One region of the Denitratisoma sp. agr-D3 genome, then DNA from elsewhere that is predicted to be linked to it. Evidence: riboswitches for the same ligand, from Rfam matches in the RefSeq annotation. Region 1 holds a riboswitch; each other region holds the start of a gene.
The links. A riboswitch is a leader RNA that binds a small molecule or an ion and turns the genes downstream of it on or off. The one in region 1 is predicted to bind cobalamin.
Positions count from the first base shown of each region.

Region 2: linked by a shared signal. The riboswitch ahead of ACYQ2U_RS05315 (GNAT family N-acetyltransferase) and the one ahead of ACYQ2U_RS06175 (nicotinate-nucleotide--dimethylbenzimidazole phosphoribosyltransferase) in region 1 are both predicted to bind cobalamin.
Region 3: linked by a shared signal. The riboswitch ahead of ACYQ2U_RS05260 (TonB-dependent receptor domain-containing protein) and the one ahead of ACYQ2U_RS06175 (nicotinate-nucleotide--dimethylbenzimidazole phosphoribosyltransferase) in region 1 are both predicted to bind cobalamin.

Region 1 is NZ_BAAGIA010000002.1:244,181-251,963, reverse strand. It holds gene ACYQ2U_RS06185 (adenosylcobinamide-GDP ribazoletransferase) at 1-728, opposite strand, end outside; gene ACYQ2U_RS06180 (response regulator) at 733-1,536, opposite strand; gene ACYQ2U_RS06175 (nicotinate-nucleotide--dimethylbenzimidazole phosphoribosyltransferase) at 1,618-2,727, opposite strand; cobalamin riboswitch at 2,794-2,984, opposite strand; gene miaB (tRNA (N6-isopentenyl adenosine(37)-C2)-methylthiotransferase MiaB) at 3,038-4,381, shown strand; gene ACYQ2U_RS06165 (PhoH family protein) at 4,434-5,405, shown strand; gene ybeY (rRNA maturation RNase YbeY) at 5,653-6,087, shown strand; gene ACYQ2U_RS06155 (HlyC/CorC family transporter) at 6,166-7,017, shown strand; gene ACYQ2U_RS06150 (DUF6232 family protein) at 7,103-7,501, opposite strand; gene ACYQ2U_RS06145 (efflux transporter outer membrane subunit) at 7,699-7,783, opposite strand, start outside.
Region 2 is NZ_BAAGIA010000002.1:67,079-74,861, forward strand. It holds gene ACYQ2U_RS05310 (TonB-dependent receptor) at 7-2,124, shown strand; cobalamin riboswitch at 2,140-2,334, shown strand; gene ACYQ2U_RS05315 (GNAT family N-acetyltransferase) at 2,460-2,963, shown strand; gene ACYQ2U_RS05320 (hypothetical protein) at 2,983-3,231, opposite strand; gene ACYQ2U_RS05325 (flavodoxin) at 3,268-3,810, opposite strand; gene ACYQ2U_RS05330 (DUF2149 domain-containing protein) at 3,867-4,199, opposite strand; gene ACYQ2U_RS05335 (MotA/TolQ/ExbB proton channel family protein) at 4,196-4,678, opposite strand; gene rpsD (30S ribosomal protein S4) at 4,694-5,311, opposite strand; gene ACYQ2U_RS05345 (hypothetical protein) at 5,380-5,598, opposite strand; gene ACYQ2U_RS05350 (ChaN family lipoprotein) at 5,595-6,467, opposite strand; gene cobN (cobaltochelatase subunit CobN) at 6,464-7,783, opposite strand, start outside.
Region 3 is NZ_BAAGIA010000002.1:49,029-56,811, forward strand. It holds gene ACYQ2U_RS05230 (multidrug effflux MFS transporter) at 1-1,072, shown strand, start outside; gene ACYQ2U_RS05235 (sulfite exporter TauE/SafE family protein) at 1,069-1,896, opposite strand; gene ACYQ2U_RS05240 (EVE domain-containing protein) at 1,863-2,327, opposite strand; RNA gene ssrS (6S RNA) at 2,518-2,699, opposite strand; gene ACYQ2U_RS05250 (cell division protein ZapA) at 2,727-3,050, opposite strand; gene zapB (cell division protein ZapB) at 3,047-3,244, opposite strand; cobalamin riboswitch at 3,296-3,489, shown strand; gene ACYQ2U_RS05260 (TonB-dependent receptor domain-containing protein) at 3,603-5,525, shown strand; gene ACYQ2U_RS05265 (TonB-dependent receptor domain-containing protein) at 5,579-7,468, shown strand; gene ACYQ2U_RS05270 (FecCD family ABC transporter permease) at 7,481-7,783, shown strand, end outside.

The DNA of each region.
Region 1 (7,783 bases):
CAGTCCCCGGTATAGCCGCCGATGCGGCGGCGGAAATAGCGCAGCGCCAGCACCGTGGTGGCGGCCACCAACAACAGGGCGAAGGCCACGGAATAACGGGGCAGGAACAGGCAGGGCGCGAGACCGCAGACCGCCCCCCACGCCAAGCTGACCGGACCGGGGCGATGGGCTAGGGCGGCGGCCTTGGCCTCCCCTTCCCGGGCGTAGTCGAGGCGGGCCATCACTGCCAGAGCCGCCAGGCGCGACACCCCGTGGCCGGCCACCAGGGCAAAGGGCAGGGTGGACCAACCCTCGTCAAAGGCGCCGGCAAACAGCTCAAGCTCGTCGTCGATGGCCAGCAGGGCCTGGTACTTCCCCAACAGCAGCAACACCAAGCCAATGGCGCCATAACTGCCCAGGCGGGAATCCTTCATGATGGCGAGTACACGGTCCTTGTCCCAGCCGCCGCCGAAACCGTCGCAGGCGTCGGCGAAACCGTCCTCGTGCAGGGCGCCGGTAAGCCAGGCCGTGGCCGCCATGCCCAGCAGCACCGCCAGATTCAGCGGCAGCAACAGGGCGGCCAGTTCGGTGGCCGCGGCGCCGGCCAGACCCACCAGGACACCCACCAGCGGCAGATAGCGCACCGCCTGGTCAAGGCCGGCGGCGGAATGGCCCACCCAGGCGGGCACCGGCAATCGGGTGAAGAATCCGATGGCGCTGAGAAAAACCCGCAACTCCCCCACGACCATCGGCTCAGCGATCGTTCAGGATCTTCCCCAACAAACGCCGCACCACGCCGGGCTCGAAGGGCTTGTCGCAAATGCCGGACACGCCGGCCTCCTCCACCGCCGCCAGACGGCCGTTGTTGGTTTCGCTGGTCACCATCAACACCGGCACCGAACGTTGCCAGCTCTGGTTGCGGATGAAGTCCACCAATTCGCGGCCGTCCATCTCCGGCATGTTGTAGTCGGTCACCACCAAATCCACCATGGTTTCGCCCAGGATGGCGGCGGCCTGCCGGCCGTTCTCGGCCTCGACGAAATGCTCCACCCCCAGGTTCTCCAGCACCCGGCGCATGAATTTGCGGGCGTTGGGACTGTCGTCCACCAGCAGCACGCGCAGGGTCTCGGGTTCGAAGTCGCCCACGGCGGACTGGTCCTCGGTGAGGAACTCCACGGTGGACAACAGGGCCTTGCGCAATTGCTCGGGGGTAAAGGGCTTGGGCAGGATGCCGCAGACCCCGGACTGGCGCACCGGATCCAGGGCCTGGGGCCGGGTTTCACTGGAGACGAGGATGAAGGCCACGTTCTCCAGCTCCGGCTGGTCGCGCATGGTCTGGATCAGCTCGGTGCCGGACATGTCGGGCAGATACAGGGCGCTGATCACCACGTCGGGCTTGACCTCGGCCATGGCCGTCAGGGCCGCCTTGCCGCCGTCCACCGTGCGCAGACGCAGGATGCCCAACTCCTGGCAGGCATGGGCGATGACCCGGGCCTGCATGGCGGATGGCTCCGCCAACAACACGTCGAGATGCGCAAAGTGGCCGAACTGGCTCATAGGCTTAATCCTTGATCCGAAAGTGGAAAGGGCCACATTGTATCGGTGCCTGGGGCTAGGACAATGGAAAAAACCCGCCGATCAGGCGGATTTCTCGCTCACGCCGGCGGCTTCGAAGCTGGCCATGTCCCGCAAAAAGCCGCTGGCGGAGGCCAACAGAGGCCAGGCCAAGGCCGCGCCGGTCCCCTCACCCAGGCGTAAACCCAGTTGCAGCAAGGGTTTGGCGCCAAGGTGGTCGAGTTGCAGACGGTGGCCGGACTCGTCGGAACAATGGGAAAAGACGCAGTAGTCGCGCACCTCGGGAACCAGGGCGATGGCCGCCAACAGGGCGCTGGTGACGATGAAGCCGTCGATCAACAACACCATGCCGGCCTCCGCCCCGGCCAACATGGCGCCGGCCAACATGGCAATTTCAAAGCCGCCAAAGCGGGCAAGCACACTCAAAGCATGCTCGCCCACCTGGGCACAGGACCTCCGCCCCCTCCCGTCCTCTCCCTCACCGGGGAGGTGGCTGATTTGGGGCCGTTCCGGCCAGGCCAGCAAGGCCTGCTCCAACAGGGCGCGCTTGCGCACCACGCCGGCATCGTCAAGGCCGGTACCGCGCCCGACCACGGCGGACAGGGGCAGCGCCGTCAGGCAATGGGTCAGCAAGGACGCCGAGGCCGTGTTGCCGATGCCCATTTCACCGAAGCCGAGCACGTTGCAGCCTTGGGCGGCCAGGTCGCGGGCAATGGCGGCGCCCTTGGCCAGGGCGGCGTCGCACTGTTCGACCGTCATGGCGGCAGTTTCGAGATAGTTGGCCGTACCGTAGGCGATCTTGGCATCCACCAGGCCCTCGCGCCGGCCGAAATCGTGGGCCACGCCGGCATCGGCCACCACCAGGCCCAGGCCATGCTGGCGGGAGAAGGCATTGATGGCCGCGCCGCCGGCGAGAAAGTTTTCCACCATCTGCCAGGTCACGTCCTGGGGATAAGCGGACACGCCGGCCTTAGCCGCACCGTGGTCACCGGCGCAGACGAGGATGTGGGGCTTGGACAACTGGGGGCTCAGCGTGCCCTGGATCAGGCCCAGTTGCAGGGCCAGGGTTTCTAGTTGGCCGAGGGCGCCGAGGGGTTTGGTTTTTTGGTCGATCTTGCGTTGCAGGTCGACGCCGAGGCCGCGATCAACGGCCTTGATCTTGAAGGAATGCACCGATTCGTCTCCGGTTACAACCGTGGGGCGAGGCCGCGGGTCCAGGGCGGTCCACCGTCACGGCGGGTGGAGGAACAACGAAAGGTCGGTCTTCTGGCTCCCGGATCGTCCTTCGCCTGCGCCTTCCCGGGCAGGGCCCAGTGGCATCGTGCAAGCGTCGTCCCCGGTTACAGCGGCGGGCCCGCCACGGAATTTCACCGTGTTCCCATGAGGGTTTTCCCTTGCGGAACCCCCTCACCAATCGCGGCCGGGATTATAGCCAACCCCCTTATAATTCAGCCCCTTCCCCTCCCGCAGTGGCAGCACTCCCATGACCAAGAAAGTCTTCATCCGCACCTTCGGTTGCCAGATGAACGAATACGATTCCGACAAGATGGCCGACATCCTTGCCCAGGGCGAGGATGCGGTGAAGACCGACAACGTGGAAGAGGCGGACATCATCCTGTTCAACACCTGCTCGGTGCGGGAAAAGGCCCAGGAGAAGGTGTTCCACGACCTGGGGCGGGTCAAGCACTTGAAGCAGAAGAACCCCAACCTCGTCATCGGCGTGGGCGGTTGCGTGGCCAGCCAGGAAGGCGCGGCCATCGTGGAGCGGGCGCCCTATGTGGACGTGGTGTTCGGCCCCCAGACCCTGCACCGCCTGCCCCAGTTGATCGGCGCCCGGCGCGAGACGGGCAAGGCCCAGGTGGACGTGTCCTTCCCCGAGATCGAAAAATTCGACGCCCTGCCCAACGCCAAGGTGGAAGGCGCTACCGCCTTCGTTTCCATCATGGAAGGCTGCTCCAAGTTCTGCACCTTCTGCATCGTGCCCTACACCCGAGGCGAGGAAGTCTCCCGACCCATGGAAGACATCCTGGCGGAGATCGCCAACCTGAGCCAACAGGGCGTCAAGGAAGTGACCCTGCTGGGCCAGAACGTGAATGCCTATCGGGGCAAGCTGGGGGACGAGGAAGGCGCCGCCGACCTGGCCTTCCTGATCGAGACCATCGCCGAGATGCCCGGCATCGAGCGCATCCGCTACACCACCTCCCACCCTCGGGAGATGACCCAGCGCATCATCGACACCTTTGCCAAGGTGCCCAAGCTGGTGTCCCATTTGCACCTGCCCGTGCAGGCCGGTTCCGACCGGGTGCTGGCGGCCATGAAGCGGGGCTACACCACGCTGGAATACAAGTCGGTGATCCGCAAGCTGCGCGCGGCGCGGCCGGATTTGTCCCTCTCGTCGGACTTCATCGTCGGCTTCCCCGGCGAGACCGACGAGGACTTTGAAAAGACCATGAAGCTCATCGACGAGGTGGGCTTCGACACCAGCTTCTCCTTCATCTACAGCCCCCGTCCCGGCACCCCGGCGGCGGAGATGGCCGACGACACGCCTGCCGAAGTGAAGAGCGCTCGCCTCGCCCGCCTGCAAAAGCGCATCGAGGAACAGGCCATGGAAATTTCCAAGGCCATGGTGGGCACGGTGCAGCGGGTGCTGGTGACGGGTCGGGCGAAGAAGGACGAAACGGAATTGGCCGCCCGCACCGACAACAACCGGGTGGTGAACTTCCCCGCCGGCGCCGGCGGCGAGCGGCTGATCAACCAGTTCGTCCAGGTGCGCATCACCGAAGCCCTGCCCCACAGCCTGCGCGGCGAACTGGTGATCAAGGACTGAGCGGCTACAATCGGCCCCTTGCCCTTTCCACTTTCCCGTCCCAGCCCGCACCTTGAGCGACACCGCCAAACCCGTCCGCCACCCGCGCCCCATTGAGGTGGCCTTCCGCCCGGTGGACAACGCCCGGCTGGCCAACCTGTGTGGTCCCCTGGACGAAAACCTGCGCCAGATCGAAACCGCCTACGACGTGGCCATCGCCCGCCGTGGCGAAGTCTGCCGGGTCAGCGGCGACACGGCCAACGCCCGCCACGCCGCGGCGGCCCTGCGTCACTTTTACGACCTGTGCGAAGCGCCCCTATCCATCGACGCGGTGCAACTGGGCCTGGTGGAGCTGGCCAACAAGGCGCGCATGGAAACCCCGTCCGCCGGACTCGTCACCCGCAAGGGCGACCTCCACGGCCGCACCGCCCACCAGGTGGAATACCTGCGCAAGATCCAGGAACACGACATCACCTTCGGCATTGGCCCCGCCGGCACCGGCAAGACCTACCTGGCCGTGGCCTGCGCCGTGGACGCCTTCGAGCGCGACCAGGTGGAACGCATCGTCCTCACCCGCCCCGCCGTGGAAGCCGGCGAAAAGCTGGGCTTCCTCCCCGGCGACCTGAGCCAGAAGGTGGACCCCTATCTACGCCCCCTTTACGACGCCCTCTACGACCTGATGGGTTTCGACAAGGTGACCAAGCTGTTCGAAAAGGGCCACATCGAAATCGCCCCCCTCGCCTACATGCGGGGCCGCACCCTGAACCGTTCCTTCATCATCCTCGACGAGGCGCAGAACACCACGCCCGAGCAGATGAAGATGTTCCTCACCCGCATCGGCATCGGCGCCAAGGCGGTGATCACCGGCGACGCCACCCAGGTGGACCTGCCCCGGGGCCAGAAGTCCGGCCTGGTGGAAGCCCGCCGCATCCTGTCCGAGGTGCGCGGCCTCGCCTTCACCGACTTCGACGCCAGCGACGTGGTGCGCCACCCCCTGGTGGCCCGCATCGTCGCCGCCTACGAGCAACATGGCGAAAAATCCTGACACGGCGAAGGCAAGGGGCAAGGGGCTAGGGGCTAGGGTAAAACCGCCTGCAGTCACTGATCACGCCGCAACACAGACCCAACCGCGCCTCACCAAAATCACCTCCCGCCCCAAGGCGGCTAATCAATCGTCCCCTCCCCCGGGGAGGGGGGCGAGGGGAGGGTCGTCCAATTCCCTAAAGGGGAGCGCCAGCGCTCCCCCTTCCCTGAAAAGGGGGACCGGGGGTAGGCCTACTACCGCAGGCGTATTGCACCGCCTGTCGTTGGCAGTGCAATATGCCTGTAACGGAGATGACCTACCCTCCCGGCCTCGCCTTCGCCGTTGGGTGCAGGCCAGCCTGGAACGGCCCGCCGAGGTGACCATCCGTTTCGTGGGCGCCGAGGAAGGCCAGGCCTTGAACCGGGACTACCGGGGCAAGGACTACGCCACCAACGTGTTGTCCTTTGTCTACGAGACCGCACCGAAGGTGCTCGGCGACCTGGTGGTCTGCCTCCCCGTGGTGCTGCGGGAAGCCAAGGAACAGGGCAAGACGGTGGCCGACCATTTCGCCCACATGATCGTGCATGGCATACTCCACCTGCATGGTTACGACCACGAAACCGGAGCGGCGGACGCGGAGGCCATGGAAGCCAAGGAACGCACGATTCTTGCTCGATTGGGCATAGCCGACCCTTACCAATAACCAAGGACGGGACGATGCGTGATCGGTAATGACAGTCCAACCACTGCCCTTACCCATCGCCCATCAACCCTGACCAGAATGGACCCTTCCAGTAGTAAACCCAAGCTCAAGCTGATCGAACGCCTTTCCGCCCTGCTGCTCCACGAGCCGGAGGACCGGGAAGAACTGCTCAAACTGCTGCACGGCGCTTTCGAGCGCAACCTCCTGGACGCCGACGGCCTCTCCATGATGGAGGGCGTGCTGGCCGTGTCCGAGACGACCGTCCGCGACGTCATGGTGCCCCGCGCCCAGATGGACGTGATCGACATCAACGATTCCCCCGAGAAGATCGCCGAGTTTGTCGTGGAAGCGACGCACTCGCGCTTTCCCGCCATCGGCGAGAACAAGGACGATGTGGTCGGCATCCTGCTGGCCAAGGACCTGCTGCGCTACTTCGCCGGCAAGGAATTCGACCTGCGCGACACCCTGCGCCCCGCCATCTTCATTCCCGAATCCAAGCGCCTCAACGTGCTACTGCGGGAATTCCGCGCCAGCCGGAACCACATGGCCGTGGTGGTGGACGAATACGGCGGCGTCGCCGGCCTGGTCACCATCGAGGACGTGCTGGAACAGATCGTCGGTGACATCGAGGACGAGTACGACTTCGACGAAGCCGCCGGCAACATCGTCCTCGACAACCTGGGCCGCTACCGGGTCAAGGCCGTCACCGAGATCGACGACTTCAACGAGTCCTTCGGCACCTCCCTGGCCCACGACAACGTGGACACCATCGGCGGCCTCGTCATCCAGCACCTGGGCCGCCTGCCCAAGCGCAACGAAGTGGTGGAACTGGACGGCGTGCGCATCACCGTGCTGCGCGCCGACAGCCGTCGGGTGCATACGCTGTTGGTGGATCAGCAGCGGAATTTGGGCTTGGCGGAGCAAGAATAAATCAGCTTTTCAACGGCCCTTGCAAGCTATAACTCACTGATGTGCTGCCGGACAAAGAAGCGAGACTTGGCGAAAGGTTGGGACTTTAACCCCGGAAAACGAGCGCGTCATTCAATGCCTTCTCGACAGGGTTTATATCTTGATCGTTTCTGCTAGTTAGTGCCGTTGCCTCGCCAGAGGATGTCGTAAGGATTATTTTGTGTTCGAAAATCGGTTTAATAGAACGAAACCAAAAAATCCCAACAGCAATCAACCCAATTGACCAAAGAAACGAACTAGCACTGCTATTACCAGAGAGAGCAGCAAGAAGCCAGATTGCACCGACGACAATAAGAATTAACGGAAAAGTTTTGGGAGGAGTAATGTCTGTCGTTGTGACCTTGACTGAACTTACAGCGGCCATTGCATATGTTTGATTACCAACAATGAACCGGCTGTTCGTAACTTTGACGTTATTACTCTCAAAAAATACTGTTTCGTCCATCAAACTCTCCCTAATTTTCTAGTGCGAAGTAAGCGATATATTGAAGTCGGACTGAGGCGATGTAACTTACTGCACCACAAAGATACATCAAATTCACATAGCATCATTTTGTCAAACAACTCACTAGCAAATCCACAAAAAAGCCGGGCCACCCCTAAGGATGGCCCGGCTTTTTTACGTCACCCACTGGAATAGGTTCAGCTCTTCGGTGTCGCCTCGTCGCCGCCCCCCAGGGCCTTGTACAGCTGGGCGCTGGTGGCCAGCAACTGGCGCCGCACCTGG
Region 2 (7,783 bases), 180 kb from region 1:
GTTTTTATGCTTCGTAAAACACCCGGGCGCACGTGCGCCCATCATTCCCGGCCGGGCCGTATTGCTTTGCTCTCCCTGCTGAGCCTGCCCCTGCTAGCCAAGGCCGCCGGGATTCCCACTTTGCAGGAAATCACCGTCACAGCCTCGGGACAGGACATGGTCGGTCTCGCCGACTCGGCCACGGAAGGCACGGTCACCGCCAAGCAACTGGCAAACCGGCCCTTGCTGCGACCTGCGGAGGTGATGGAGTCGGTGCCCGGTCTGACCGTGACCCAGCACTCCGGCGACGGCAAGGCCAATCAATATTTTCTACGCGGATTCAATCTCGATCACGGCAGCGACTTCGCCACCTCGGTGATGGGGATGCCGGTGAACATGGTCAGCCACGCCCACGGCCAGGGCTATATGGACCTCAACTTTCTGATTCCCGAACTGGTGGGCAGCCTTCGTTATCGGAAGAGCGTCTATGCGGTGGATGATGGCGACTTCAGCTCCACCGGTTCCGCCCGCATCGACTATCAACGCAGTCTCGCCGCCCCCTTTGCCGATGTTTCGGTGGGGCAACATCAGTACCGGCGGGCCCTGGTTGCCGGCAGCCGAGAACATAACGGCCTGCAATGGCTGGGAGCGGCCGAACTGGCGGGCAACAACGGTCCCTGGGATCAGCCGGAAAACCTGCACAAGGCCAACGGCGTCCTGCGCCTTTCTTCCGGCACCGCCAGCAACGGTTTCTCCCTCGCCGCGATGGCCTACCACTCCACTTGGGTTGCCAGCGAGCACGTGCCGGAGCGGGCCATTCTCTCGGGCGAGATCGGTCGTTACGGTACGCTGGTGGCCAACGATGGCGGCATCACCCATCGCAACAGCCTCTCGGCGGAATGGGCCAGCACTGGCGACACATCGGCCTGGCGCGGCAATCTCTGGCTGGTCGACTACGGCCTCAATCTGTTCAGCAGTGCTTCCGGCTACATCAGTGGCGCCCAGGGCGACCAACACGAGCAGGCCGACCAGCGCACGATACTGGGCGGGCAACTGGAAGGCCGCTTTTTCTTCGGCCCCGACTTGCGCGACACCGAGCTGGCGCTGGGCAGCCAGTTACGCCACGACAATATCGGCACCCTGGGTCTCTACAACACGGTGGATCGAGGCAGAACCACCACGGTGCGGGAAGACCGGGTACGGCAAACCGCCACGACTTTTTACAGCGAAGCCAAGACCCAGTGGCAACCCTGGCTACGCAGCAGTGTCGGTCTGCGTTATGACCGTATCGATGCCGAAGTCACCGCCACCGGCGGCACTTTCAACATGAGCAATGGTGGCAATGCCTCGGCCAGCCAAACCAGCCCCAAGCTCGGCTTGGTGATCGGCCCCTTTGCCCATACCGAGCTCTATGCCAATTGGGGCCGCGGCTTCCATAGCAACGACGCCCGCGGCGCCACCAGCCGGGTCGATCCTGCCACCGGCAACAGCATTGCGTTGGTCCCCTTGATCGTTAAATCCACGGGTAGTGAACTCGGCCTTCGTACCACGCCCCTGCCCGGTTGGCACAGCAGCCTGTCCCTATGGCAAATGGACCTGGCCTCGGAACTGGTCTTCATTGGCGATGCAGGCATCACCGAACCCCGTGGCAGTTCCCGCCGTCATGGCCTGGAATGGGCCAATTATCTGAGCCCGCGCGAGGGATTGGTGATTGATGCGGACCTAGCCATCTCCCAGGCCCGTTTCAATGCCCCGATCAATGGCGGCAACCACGTGCCCAACGCGATTCCCCTGGCCGCCTCCCTCGCCGCCAGTTGGGATCGTTGGGGAGAACAGGGACGCTGGTCCGGCGGTATTCGTCTGCGCTACATCGGTGCCTATGATCTGGAAGAAACCGGAACACAAAAATCCACCGCCTTCTGGCTCACCAATCTCAAACTGGGCTACCGCCTTGATCCGCAGATGAGGCTGTCCCTCGACATCCTCAACCTGTTCGATCGCAAGGCCAACGATATCGAGTACTGGGGTGGCTCCTGTACCCGGCTGGAAGGCGGCGGCTGCAATGGCGGCAACGGCATCGACGGTCGCCTGATTCATCCGTTGGAGCCACGCACCCTGCGCCTGGGTTTGCGCGTTACCTTCTGATAAAGATTTTTTGATTTGACGTAAGACACAGCAGGTGCCTCCTCTTCTTGCCAAAGAAAGGAGGTGAAACGGGAAGCAGGTGAGAAGCCTGCGCTGCCCCCGCAACGGTAAGGAAGTGCGGAACCATCAAGACGCCACTGGGCACATGCCTGGGAAGGCGATGGTTCAAAACTTCCGAGCCCGGAGACCGGCCTGCTGCCTGGAGCCCTCTTGCTGAGGGCGTGTTCAACTTAACCGTCTGCGGGGTGCGGATGGCGATGGTGCAAGCCCGACGGCTCCGGCCGACGGACGTTTCCCTGTCGCCGATCCATCAGGCGGTCAACACGGAAACCACCATGCCTTTTCAATTACTCGACTCACGGCCAGCGACCACCACCCAGCCCGACCCCCTTCACCTGCACTTGCGGCAACTGACGGAAGCGGACCGCGCCGCGGCCGCTCGCCATCTCCACAGCCTGGATCGCGATGACCGCTATGACCGCTTCGGCAGCGCCCTCAACGACGCCGGCATCCGCCGCTATGTGGATTCCATGGATTTCGTCCGTCATGGCCTGTTCGGCGTACTCCACCGCCCGCCCGGTAGCGACCCCCTTCTGGCCGGACTCCTTCACCTGGTGCCCTGGGCGCAGCGGGCGGAACTGGGGGCCAGCGTGTTGCCGCCCTATCGCGGCCAAGGCCTGGCGAGCGCCCTGTTTGCCGCCGCCCTCAGCCATGGCCGGACCCTCGGCATCCGCGAAGTGGTCTGCGTATCCGGCCATCCGGCCGTACCGCGCATCTGCCGCCGCATCGAATGCCCGATGACCCCTTGGCCCAACAGCGGTTGGTTGCTGTTGCCCTAGGAGGTAAGGAACTTCGTCGTCAGTGAGGACGGGGGGCCGATGCGGGTTCCGCCGTTTCCGGAAAGTGTTCCATCTGGGCCTCATGCCAATCCTCCAGCACCTTGAGGCAAGTGGCGCGGATTTCCGCAGGCAGGGTGGGCAGCTCGGTCATCTGGTGCAACTGGCGGATCACGTTGCGCATCCGCCCACGGCAGACGCCGACGGTGGCGGCCCGGGACAACAGGTAGATGGTGCGGGCGATCTGCTGATCTGGCGAGGGTGTATCCATGGTCGCATCCTTTATGGGCAAGGCGGGTCAATCCCGTTACACGGGCAGGCCGAGATCCGGGGCGATCTGGCGTAGCCAGACGTCGAGCCGGCCTTCGGTCAGCTCGGCCTGGTTGTCCTGGTCGAGCACCAGGCCGACGAACTTGCCGTCCACCACAGCCTCGGAATGTTTGAAGGCGTAACCGTCGACAGGCCAGGAGCCCACCACCCGAGCACCCCGATCGATCACGAAGTCGTGCAACTCGCCCAAGGCGTTGACGAACTCGTTGGCGTAGGACTTCTGGTCGCCCAGGCCGAACAGGGCCACGGTCTTCCCGCCCAGGTCCAGATCGGCCAATCGCTCCAGGGCTTCTTCCCAGCTCTCTTCTTCGCAATCCGCCGACTGGCCGGGCAACTGGCCATCGCCCAGGGTCGGCGTGCCGAGGATCAGACAATCGTAGGCGGCGACATCCTCCGCCGAAACCCGGTTGATGTTCACCGGCGTCGCCATCACCTCGTCGCCGAAACGTTTTTGAATTGCCTTGGCGACCTTGCGGGTGCTGCCGCTGCTGGTGCCGAAGAAAATGCCGATCCTTGCCATGGTGCTTTCCTTTCAATGTGGATTAACAGTCGATGTATTTCACGTATCCGGTGCGCCTAATCCTTGCCTTCCGGCACATAGACGATGGAGCCGTCCTTCATGCGATAGGCCGTACCGGCCTTGTCGCCCTCGCCCTGGCCGATGTTGCCGCTGGCCTTGTAGTGCTCGATCTTCTCGCCCTTCTTCACCACCATTTCCATGGAAGGCTTGCCCGGATCAGTGATGACGGTGACGTCCTGTTTGGAGAAAGGATTGAGCAACGGGTTTTGCGCCACGGTGATGAGCAGGGCGGCGATGATGACGAGGAAGATGTCGATCAGGTTCACCACCGAAAGGATCGGGTCCTCACTCTCCGGTTCGTGCAACAGCTTGAGCTTGCCGCGACTCACGTCGGACTCCGGCGGTTCTCGATTTCCAGGATTTCCTCCGCCAGCCAGCGGCGGCGCACGTTCACCACCCAGTAGGTGATGCTGGCGGCGATCAGGGCCAGGATCACGGCGGAGAAGGCCACGGTAAGGTTTTCCGATACCGAGGCCAGATTGCCATCGGACAGGGACTTGAGGGCTGGCCCCATGGGGATCATCGTGGCCACCAGTCCCATCATCGGCGTCACTCGGCTGGCGATGCGGGGCGCCTCAAGGAAGCGATGGGCCAGCAAATCCAGGTCGTCGCCGTCCAGATGGGGATTGCCGGCGTAGGCCTGGACGAGGGGCCTGGCGCCGCCGCGACGGCGGCGCCAGGCGTCGAAGGCGAAAGCGCCCAGCACCCAGAAGGCGTAAAGAAACAGGACGACGATCAGCACCAGCACCGGCAGCAGAAATAATTGCGAGAGCCCGTACATGGACTGCTCCAGCAGACGAGACATCATGGCGAAACTCCGAATTCAGATGCGGGTGGCGTAAAACTCGACCACCCGTTGCAGGTCGAGGGGGAAGGGCGCGGAATCCCGGTCCGGCAGATGGGCCAGAGTGGCAAGGCTAGTCGTCTCGTCGTAGGCGATCCACTCGGCGCGAATCAAAGCTGGGTCCGCCAGGCTTGCCTTGACCAGATCGTGCTTGCGCCCCTTCTCGTTGGGACCGAAGCGGTCGCCCACATTGACCCGCACCGAGGGAATGTTCACCCGCCGCCCATTCAATTGGATGTGGCCGTGGCGTACCAGTTGGCGCGCGGCCGGGATCGTGGGCGCGAAGCCGGCGCGAAACACTAGGTTGTCCAGGCGACGCTCCAGCAACTCCACCAATTTGTCACCCGTGGCACCCCGGTCCTTGCGGGCCTGGAGCACCAGGCGCCGCAACTGGGTTTCATTGAGACCGTAGTTGAACCGCAGTTTCTGTTTTTCGATCAACTGTTGACCGAACTCGGACTTGCGCCCGGCCACCTTGTGGGCGCCGTGCTGGCCAGGGGGATTGGGCCGGTTGGCGACCGCCTTGCGGGTCAGGCCGGGCAATTCGGTACCTAAAGCGCGCAGCACCTTGAGGCGGGGACCGGTATAACGGGACATACAACTTCCTTTCTTTCAAGACAGGTGAAATTTCCGGGGAAGGGACTCCCCTTGCGGCAATGGGGTGCTTATGTGTCGGTTGAGGATCTCCCCTCTGCGACGGGCTTCAACCTCCGGGTCAGCCACCCGGCGAACAGAACGATGAACACCCCCATCGCGCCGACGATGCCGAGGGAAGGATTGCCGAGGAAAATGCCGAACAACAGACAAAGGGCGAACAGCACCCCATGAACCCACACGGAGACCAGGTCCAGGAGGAAGGACAACAACGCCATCGTTTTTTTCATCGCCCCTCCTTGCTACCGGCGACAGTGCCGCCCAGCACCTTGGCGCAGGGATCGGCACGAGCGGTCGCTGCCGTGAACCAGACCAAGTCGTAGGTGGCGCCGTCATAATCCTGGGGCTTGTCGCGCCCCTCGACGACCTCCAGGTACGCGATGGCCAGGGCATCGTCGCCGTTCCGCAGATAGCGCGGCACGGCGCGATCACGTCGCACATGCCCGGCACCGGCGATGAGTACCGCGCCATCGCCCGGCGCCGCTTCGAGACTGGCGGCCATGTGTGCATCCCGCGCCCGCTGAGCGGTCACCAGCCCCGCCAACATCGGCGGCGGCGGTCGCTGGCCGCAGTGGCCTTTGACAATGTCCTGTTCCAACGCCGTCAATACAGGGGCGGGGAAATCCGGCAACGACGGCTGCACCTCTCCCATGACGATGCCCTTCGCCGTGGCCCTGGACAAATTGGCGGCTCGCAGGGACCAACCCCGTTCTGCCGCGAAGGCAATCAAGTCCCGGTAGAAGGGCCAACGCCAGCCCTTACGGTTCAACTGGCCGGCATCGGCCAACACTTCGGCATCACGACTGCCATTTTGCTGGGCAGCGGACAAGGCGGCCTGGTGCTCGCCGTCAAACTGCTCCAGTGCCAAGGCAGGATGGCGGCTGTGCTGGGCCAGCGCCGCCAGCGCCTCTCCTTGCAGGCGATGGTGTACGGTGCTGTCGTGGGACTCGCCCAGCAGTACATAGCGGCTCGACGCGGCCCGGTCGTAGGCGACCTCGGGCGTGATGAATACCTGGTTGCGGACGTCCCAGATCCGCCCCTCGAGGGGATGGCCCCAGGCCAGCAGCGGCAAGAAGAACAACAGCCATGCCTTGCTCATGATCGCCCCCAATCCATGGCAATGTTTTTTCGCCGTCGCCAGCCGCCGCCGAGAAAAGCCAGCAGCAGCAATGCGAGCAAGCCGTACTGGGCCAGGTCGGTCGGGGACATCTCGGCGGGCGAAACCTTCTCCAGGCGCAGGCCCTGAATGGGCGGCGGAACCTCCGTCGTTGGCGCCGCGGCTTCGGCGTTCGCCTGGGACGCGGGCTTTGCCCCGGCCTCAGCCGCCACCGGGGCGGCTAGGCCGTAACCGACGTACTGGGCAAAGCGGGTATTGTCGCTTTTCACGTCGAAACGCTTGGCCAGGTCCCGATAGCGTTGCTTGAGTTCATCGAGGGTCGCCGCATCGGTCTGCCAGTAGCCCTGGCGGGCGGCCTCCAGCATGCGCTCCATGACCTGGGCCAGGGCGTGGGGATTTTCCCGCTCGAACCATTGCTTCAAACCCAGCTTGTGTTTGTCGCGCACATAGACGTCCACCAGTTCCTGCCATTGGTCGTCGCGCACGATCTCCCGCGCGACGGCGGTCCAGCCCCAGAAATTGTTGGTGGCGTCGAGCACTTCCAGGGTGCCCGAATAACCCTCGGCCATCAGGCCTTTGATGTAGCCAGGATGGAACTGGCGGGTGGCCATTTCCTTGGCGAGGAATTGGGCGGCACCTTCCACCCGGCCAGAACCATTGCCGCGCAGGTTGGAAATGTAGAGTTCCGGCGCCTTGCCATCCAGGTGGCGCACCGCCAGGGAAATGCCGCCCAGGTACTGGAAGGGATCGTCGGTGGTGAGCATGCCGTAGAGATTGGAGGTGCGCGACAGCACTGCGCCCTCCGTGCCCCTCAGTTGCTCGGCGTAGAGATTGACGCCCGGCAAGGTCTTGCCCCATTCCTTCTCGTCCGGCCCCACAGCGTACTGCATCTTCGCCAGGTACAACTCCGCCAGTTTGCGATCCCCTTCCTGCTTGCCTTGCCAGGTATCGGTGGCCAGGGTGGCATCGTCGAGACCGGTCCCGTAGCTACCTTCGCCGGCGGTGAAGATTCGTGTCTGACCGGCGCGTCTGGCCACGTCGGCCGCCACGCCCCGTTGCTCCAGACGCCGGGCAATGGCCTTGGCATTGGCGGCCACCGGGTTGTCGGCCTCGTCGGCTTCCGCTGCCAATTTGGCCGCCGCTGCCAGCCACTTCATCACGTTGGGAAAGTGATCGCGATACAGGCCGGTGGCGGACAGCACCACGTCCACCCGGGGTCGCCCCAATTGCGTCCGGGGCACCAGCTTGACGCCGGTAACCTGGCCGCCGGTACTCCACTGGGGCTCGACCCCCAGGGC
Region 3 (7,783 bases), 200 kb from region 1:
TTTGGGCGCGACGCCGGTCCAGGTGCAGCAGACCATGAGCGCCTACCTGTTCACCTTTTGCGTCCTCATGCTCTGGCACGGCGCCATTTCCGACGCCCTGGGCCGACGCCGGGTGGTGCTGGCGGGTCTCGCGGTTTATGCCGCGGCTTCCCTGTTCTGCGTCTTCGCCCTGCGCATCGAAATGCTCTGGCTGGGTCGCGCCCTCCAGGGTCTGGCTGGCGGCGTCGGCGGCGTGGTCGGGCGGGCCATCATTCAGGACCGATTCAAGGGTGCCGCCGCCGTCAAGCAGATGGCCCTGGTCACCACCATCTTCGCCGCCGCCCCTGTCATCGCCCCCATTCTCGGCGGCTGGCTGCTGGCCTGGTTCGGCTGGCATGCCATCTTCGTGTTTCTCACCGCCTATACCCTGCTCTTGCTGCTGGCCTGCGCCCTCTGGTTGCCGGAAACCCTGCCACCGGCGCAGCGCCACAGCCTGCACCCCCTGGCCCTCTGGCGCGGCTATCGGGAAGTGCTGGGCACGCCGGCCTTCCTCAAACTGGGCCTGGCCACCGCCCTGTTCATGAGTGGCCAGATGATCTACGTCATGTCCTCGCCGGTGTTCATCATGGGGCACCTGAAACTGTCACCCCAATCCTTCGCCTGGCTGTTTGTCCCCGCCATCGCTGGCATGGTGGCGGGCAACGTCGTCGCCGGCCGACTCGCCGGTCGGCTGCCGGTACGGACCCTGGTCTGGCGCGGCATCGTCGTCATGCTCGGCGCATCAGTGTTCAATTTGGGCATCAATGCCTTCGGCCAACCGGGCTTGCCCTGGGTGGTATTGCCCGTGGCCCTTTATGCGAGCGGCTTGTTCATGGCCTTTGCCAGCCTGCAACTGATCGCCATGGACCTGTTCCCCACGCGCCGGGGCATGGCCGCCAGTTGTCAAAGCTTCCTGGTCACCCTCGGCATGGGCTTCACCGCCGGTGTCAGCGCGCCCCTGTTGTGGGACAGCACCTTCCACCTGGCCCTTGGCATGGCGCTCAATGCTCTGCTGGGCCTCACCCTCTTCGTTTGGGAAAGCCGGCGCGCCTAGAACAGGCTGTGCAGCATCTTGGCTGACAGCAGCAATAGCACCGCGGCGAAAATTCGCTTCAATACCGCCACCGGCAAGCGATGGGCCAAGCGCGCGCCAAAGGGCGCCGTGGTCACGCTGGCCGCCACCATCAGCGCCAGGGCGGGTAGATAGATGAAGCCCAGGCTGGCCGGCGGCAAATGGCCGATGCCGTAGCCGCTGACCAGATAACCCACGGTCCCGGCCAGGGCGATGGGCAGGCCGATGGCGGCCGAGGTGCCAATGGCGTGGTGCATGCGGACATTGCACCAGGTCATGAAAGGCACCGACAGGGAACCGCCACCAATGGCCACCAGGGCCGACACGCCACCGATGCCCGAACCCACAGCGAACATGCCGCCCGGACCAGGCAGTTCACGACTGGGTTTGGGCTTGGCATTGACGATCATCTGCACCGACACGTAGGCCATGAAGAGGACGAAGAAGATCGCCAGAAATTGGGTGGACACCAAGCCCACCACCTGGGCGCCGAGGAAGGTGCCCAAGGCAACCCCCGGGGTGATGGCCTTCACCACCGGCCACAGCACGGCGCCGTGCTGATGATGGGCGCGCAGACTGGAAATGGAGGTGAACACGATGGTGGCGAGGGAGGTCCCCAGGGCCATGTGCATGATGTGCTCGGCGGGAAACTGCTGGGCGGTGAACATCATCGCCAAGAGGGGAACGATGATGCCGCCGCCGCCGACCCCCATCAGCCCGGCGAAAAACCCGGACACGCCGCCCACGGCGACGTAGGCCAACCACCAGGCATTCACTTCAGCAACTGCCCGGTGATGAATTTCCACTCCGCCGGGTCCACCGGCGTGATGGACAGGCGGTTACCCTTTTGCAGGATGCGCATATTGGCCAGCTGGGGATGGGCGCGCAACTCGGCCAGGCCGATCAACCGGGTCTTTTGCGTGATGCGCACGTCCACATTCATCCAGCGCGGCGTCTCCGGTGTGGACTTGGGATCGTAATAGGGACTTGCCGGATCAAACTGGGTCCGGTCGGGATAGGCCTTGCACGCCACTTCCGCCAAGCCGGCGATGCCCGGCTCGGGACAGGAGGAATGGTAGAAGAACACCTTGTCCCCCACCGCCATCTGGTCGCGCATGAAATTGCGCGCCTGATAGTTGCGCACCCCCCACCAGTCCACGGTCTGATTGGGCATGGCCAGCACGTCGTCAATACCCACCACCGAGGGCTCGCTTTTCATCAACCAGTAACGCGTCATCACAACTCCCAATAAACGAAAAAGCGCCGAGGGCCTCGGCGCTTTTATCCTGCGGCAAGAAAAGCGAACCGCTTCTGGTCAGTCGCCCCCTCCCCTGAAAAGCCTGTCCTGAGCTGGTCGAAGGAGGATCGGGGGATGGGAAAGACTACCTGCGTCGCGGGGGAATCCAATAAAGCCGCTGGCCTTATTGGATTCCCCCGCCTGTGCCGCTAGGCCGCGATCCTGAACCTGGGTTCAGGGAGGCTGCGTTCCTGCCGCTTCAGGTTCGCCCGGCGAAGGGGCGATCACAACAGCGGCTTCTCGGGTCGGCAACCTTGTCGCGTAGACATTGGTTCAAGGAGCTTACAGCCTTGGCGTACACCGCAGGGGAAACCGGGGAAGCCGGCTGGGTCGCCGGGGTCAGAACAGGGCGTCCTGGGCCTTGTCCGTGAGCACCGCGTCCAGCTTGGCTTCGATGGCTTTGATTCTACGCCGGGGCACCTCTTCGTCAAGCCGAGGCAAGGGCGTTCCGCCTTGCGCGGACAACAATTCATGGGCCAGATTCAAAGCGACCATGACCGCCAACTTCTCACCGCTGCTGCGGGTCTTGTCCGCCACTTCCTCCATGCGGGCATCCAGCAGCTTTACGGCGGACTCCAGGGCCTCGCGTTCCTCGGGAGGACAGGAAACACGGTAGTCCTTGCCTTGAATGCGGATGTCGAGGGAATTTCCTGCCGCCATCATTCAGTCTCCGGGAGCTTGTCCATCAGTCCGGCCAGGCGTTCCCGGGCGGTCTCCATTTTGTCAGTCAGCGCCTGCTTTTCCGCCTCCAGGGCGGACACACGCCCGCGCAATTCCGCGTTCTGTGCCTGTAGGCGACCGCACAGGGTCAGCACCTGATCGACTTTTTGTTCCAGGGATTCAAGATCGGTATTCATGCCGAAAGTGTGTTGGAAATCCTCTGCGGGGTCAAGGAAGGGGTTTGCTACAATCCGCCCCCTGTTCGAGGTGCCCATGCCGATTGTCTTCGGCCTGGGTGAAACGGGAAGCAGGTGAAAGACCTGCGCTGCCCCCGCAACGGTAAGGAAGTGCGGAACCATCAAGACGCCACTGGGCACATGCCTGGGAAGGCGATGGTTCAAAACTTCCGAGCCCGGAGACCGGCCCCGGACATTCGTAGGAATCGCTGCGGGAGGGCAGTGGCCGGCGCATCCCGAATTGCTCCGTTACCCCTTCGTTAGCGACTCCCTGTCCAACCACCGGCAGCGGGGACGTCTGCCGGGAAAAGGAGCTTTCATGCGTTTATCCTGCAAAAGGTCCGTATTGACCACGGCCTTGCTTTCCACCTTCGCCCATCTTGCCCTAGCGGAAGACGTGCTACCCGACACCGTGGTCATCGCCACCCGAGTACCCACCCGGGCCAACGAACTACTGAGCGACGTTACCGTGGTCGGACGGGAGGACATCCAGCGAGCCGGCCACCAATCCCTGCCCGAATTGCTGTCCTCCTTGCCGGGGATCCAGTTCAGCCGCAATGGTGGCCCCGGAAGCAGCGGCAGCCTGTTCATCCGCGGCAGCAACAGCAGCCATGCCCTGGTATTGGTAGACGGCCAGCGGCTTTCTTCCGCAACTACAGGCACAACGGCGATCGAACACATCCCCGTGGAACAGATCGAGCGTATCGAAATCCTGCGCGGACCGGCGAGCAGTCTCTACGGCTCCGACGCCATCGGTGGCGTCATTCAAATCTACACCCGCGATCCCGCAGAAAAGCCCGCGCCTTCCGCTGCCCTCGGTTTCGGCCGCTATGGCACACGGACAGGTTCTCTCGGCTATGGCGGAAAAATCGATCAGACGCGCTTCAATCTCCTCGCCGGTTGGGAAACCGCCGATGGCTTCAGCGACATCCGGGCCGCCAAGGGGGGCATGTACGACATGTACAACGCCGACCGGGATGGCTACGCCAACCACAATGTCAGCGCCAGCCTCAGCCATCAGATCACCAGCACGACCGAGGTCGGTGCCAAGCTGCTGTCCGTTTCCGCAGACAAGCATTTCGATAGCGTGAGTTGCGACCCAACCGGTTTCACCTTGTGCACCCCCAATTTCGATAGCAAGCAACGCCAGGAACTCCAATCCTTTCAAGGCTACGTCAACCACCGGGTCAACAACCACTGGAAAACCTCCCTGCGCCTAGGTAGCAGCGCGGACAAGACCATCAACTGGCAATACGATCCCTCTGCCACCACGATCAGCCGCGCTTATTTCAATACGCAACAGGATCAGATGACCTGGCAGAACGACTTCTCCACCACCGTCGGTACCTTCATGGCAGCCATGGAATGGCGAAACACCCACGTTGCGTCCTCCCAAACCTTCGCCGCCAGTCATCAAAGCACCCGTTCTCTAGTAACGGGCTACCAAGGCCGCTACGGCGCTCATGCGGTCCAGTTCAGTCTGCGCAGTGACGATATCGACCGTATCGGCAATCACGGATCTGGTACAGCCGCCTACGGTTATCAACTCAACGATGCGTGGCTGATGCGTGCTTCCATCGGCACCGCTTTCCATGCGCCTACCTTCAACGACCTCTATTGGCCCCTGGACATGGTCAATTTCTTCCAGGGCAACCCTAATCTCAAACCAGAGCGATCACGCAACAAAGAGTTGGGGCTTGTCTATGAGCAAGGGACGACGACGGCTGCTGCCACCCTGTATCGAAACAATGTGACGAACCTGATCGACTTCCAGTCGTGCTCACCCTTCCCTTGTGTCAGTACCAATGCCAACTTGGGCAGCGCCACTTTAAAGGGTGCCAGTTTCCAATACGGGCAACGCTTGACATCCTGGCAATGGAAAACGGGTGTTGATTTCCTCAGTGCCAGGGACGACAGCACCGGTCGCACGTTGCAACGCCGTGCCGCCCGTTCGGCCAATCTTGACGTTCGTTATCTCGGCGACACCTACGACCTGGGCGCACAGATACAAGCTGTGGGTAACCGATTCATCAACAATGCCAACAGCCAGACCTTGGGCGGTTACGCCTTACTCAACCTAACGGCCAATTACCGCCTTGAACGTGACTGGACCTTGCAGGCCCGATTGGACAATGCACTAGATGCCCAGTATGTCGCCGTCCGCTCCAGCGCCAGTCCCTTCAACGACTACGGCGTCGCCGGTCGTTCCTTGTTCCTCGGCTTCCGCTACGTTCCCCATTGAGCCACTACTTGCCTACCGCCCCGTAGAAAATCGATCACCTTGCACCAAATGCCATGAAAAACCAACTCACCACCCTGCGCCCGCTCGCCCTTTCTCTGCTATTACCCTTCTCCATGCCCGGTTGGGCGGGCACCCTGAACGAAGTTGTCGTCACCGCCACCCGCCAGGCGGCCCGTGCCGATGAAGTGCTGTCGGACGTCACCGTCATCGACCGGCAGGTCGTCGAAATGGCGGGCGGAGACAGTGTCATCGACCTGCTCGCCCGTCAGCCCGGCATCCAGATGATGCAGAACGGGGGCATCGGCACCAGCGCCCAGCTCTTCGTCCGGGGTGCCCGTTCCGATCAGATCAAAATCCTGCTCGACGGCATGCCCATCAACTCCATCGATATTACCGGCTCCCCCCTGCGCTACCTGCCCCTGGCGGACGTGGAAAGAATCGAAATTCTGCGCGGCCCAGCCAGCGCCCTGTACGGTGCGGACGCCATTGGCGGTGTGATTCAGATCATCACCCGCCGGGCCCAAGCCGGTCTGGGTGGCGATGCCTATCTGGGCGCGGGTAGCAACGGCACCCTCAAGCGCAGCCTGGGCATCCATGGCGGCGACGAACGCTGGCGTTTCTCCCTATCGGGTAACGACTTCCGTACCGACGGCATCTCCGCCCTGCGCAACGGCCCCAAACTGGATGCGGACAAGGACCCCTTCCGTCAGATGGGTTTCCACGGCAATCTGGTGTTCACTCCGACCCAGGGCCACGAGCTCAGTGCCCAGTGGATGGCCAACCACGGTCAGGTATTTTCCGACAGCGCCATCGGCAGCGGCAGCTTCAACGCCCGGAACGACTTCAGCAATGAAGTCTGGAACATTGCCAGCAAGAATGTCCTATCCGACCGCTGGACCAGTACCCTGCGCTACGGCCAGAGCCTGGACAACCAGACCAGCATCAGCACGGCAACCAGCATCAGCACCATCCAGACCTTGGACACCCAAGTCTCCTGGCAGAACGATGTGAAACTAGGTCTGGGTTCCGGTTTGTTTTTGCTCGAACGCCAAGACCGTCATGTGGGGCCGGAAGTCCGATTTACCGGCAACAAGGTAGACAGCCACAACGACGCCGTCGTGCTCGGCTGGAACGCCAGCCTGGGCGACCACCGTTGGCAATGGGCCAGCCGCCGCGACGATCACAGTGTCTTTGGTGCCCACAACACCTGGTCCGGCAGTTACGGTTATCAACTAGCGTCAACCTGGCGCATCAACGGCAATCTGGGCACGTCGTTCAAGGCACCAACTCCCTATCAGCTTTACGCAACGACCAGCGTGGTGCCGCAGTTAACCGCGAATCCCAATTTGCAGCCCGAAGAAGGACGCAACCGGGAGTTGTCCCTGGTCTGGGATAACGGGGTCCAAAATGTTTCCGTTCTTTGGTACCGCAACGACATCACCAATCTGATCGAATACCACTACCTTTCGGCCAGCACGGTGCAGTACCAAAACATCAGCAAAGCCAAGCTTGAAGGCTGGACCTTGGCCTGGAACGGCAAGGTGGAAGAATGGCGCCTCGGCGCATCCCTTGATCTGTTGGATGCCAAGGATGAAACAACACATAAAATGCTGGAGCGCCGCGCCAAGGAAAAATTGAATTTCAATGCCAGCCGTCGTTGGGCAGGATGGGACTTGGGGGGCGAAATGGTGATGGTTGGCCGCCGATACTCACCCTCCTCGGAAACATTTACCACTCCCGGCAATAGCGAAGCCTATCCCATGGGCGCTTATTCTTTGCTTAACCTTACTGCCAAGACCGATCTCTCCCGCAACATGGCTTTGGAAATTCGCCTCGACAACATTGGTGACAAGCGTTACACCACAGCGCTCACGTCCAATGGAAAGTTTGAGTACAACGCTCCCGGCATGACCTGGTTCGTCGGCCTGCGCTACAAAATGTAATCGTCTCGACCCATGCCCACCCGCCGCCGCGCCGCCCTTGTCCTGCTGATCCTGGCCTTCCTGGCCGGGGTCAGCTTTGCCGTGTCCCTGGCGGCGGGCAGCATTCCGGTTTCCTTTGCCGACCTGGGCGGCGCCCTGCTCGGCGGCACGGACAACCTGGCAACGGAAATCGTCCGGGGACTGCGCCTGCCCCGGGCCATCGGTGCCTTCGCCTGTGGCGGCCTGCTGGCCTTGGCCGGCGCCCTGATGCAGGTGCTGCTGCGCAATCCCCTGGCCGACCCCTATGTGCTGGGCATCTCCGGCGGTGCCGCGGTG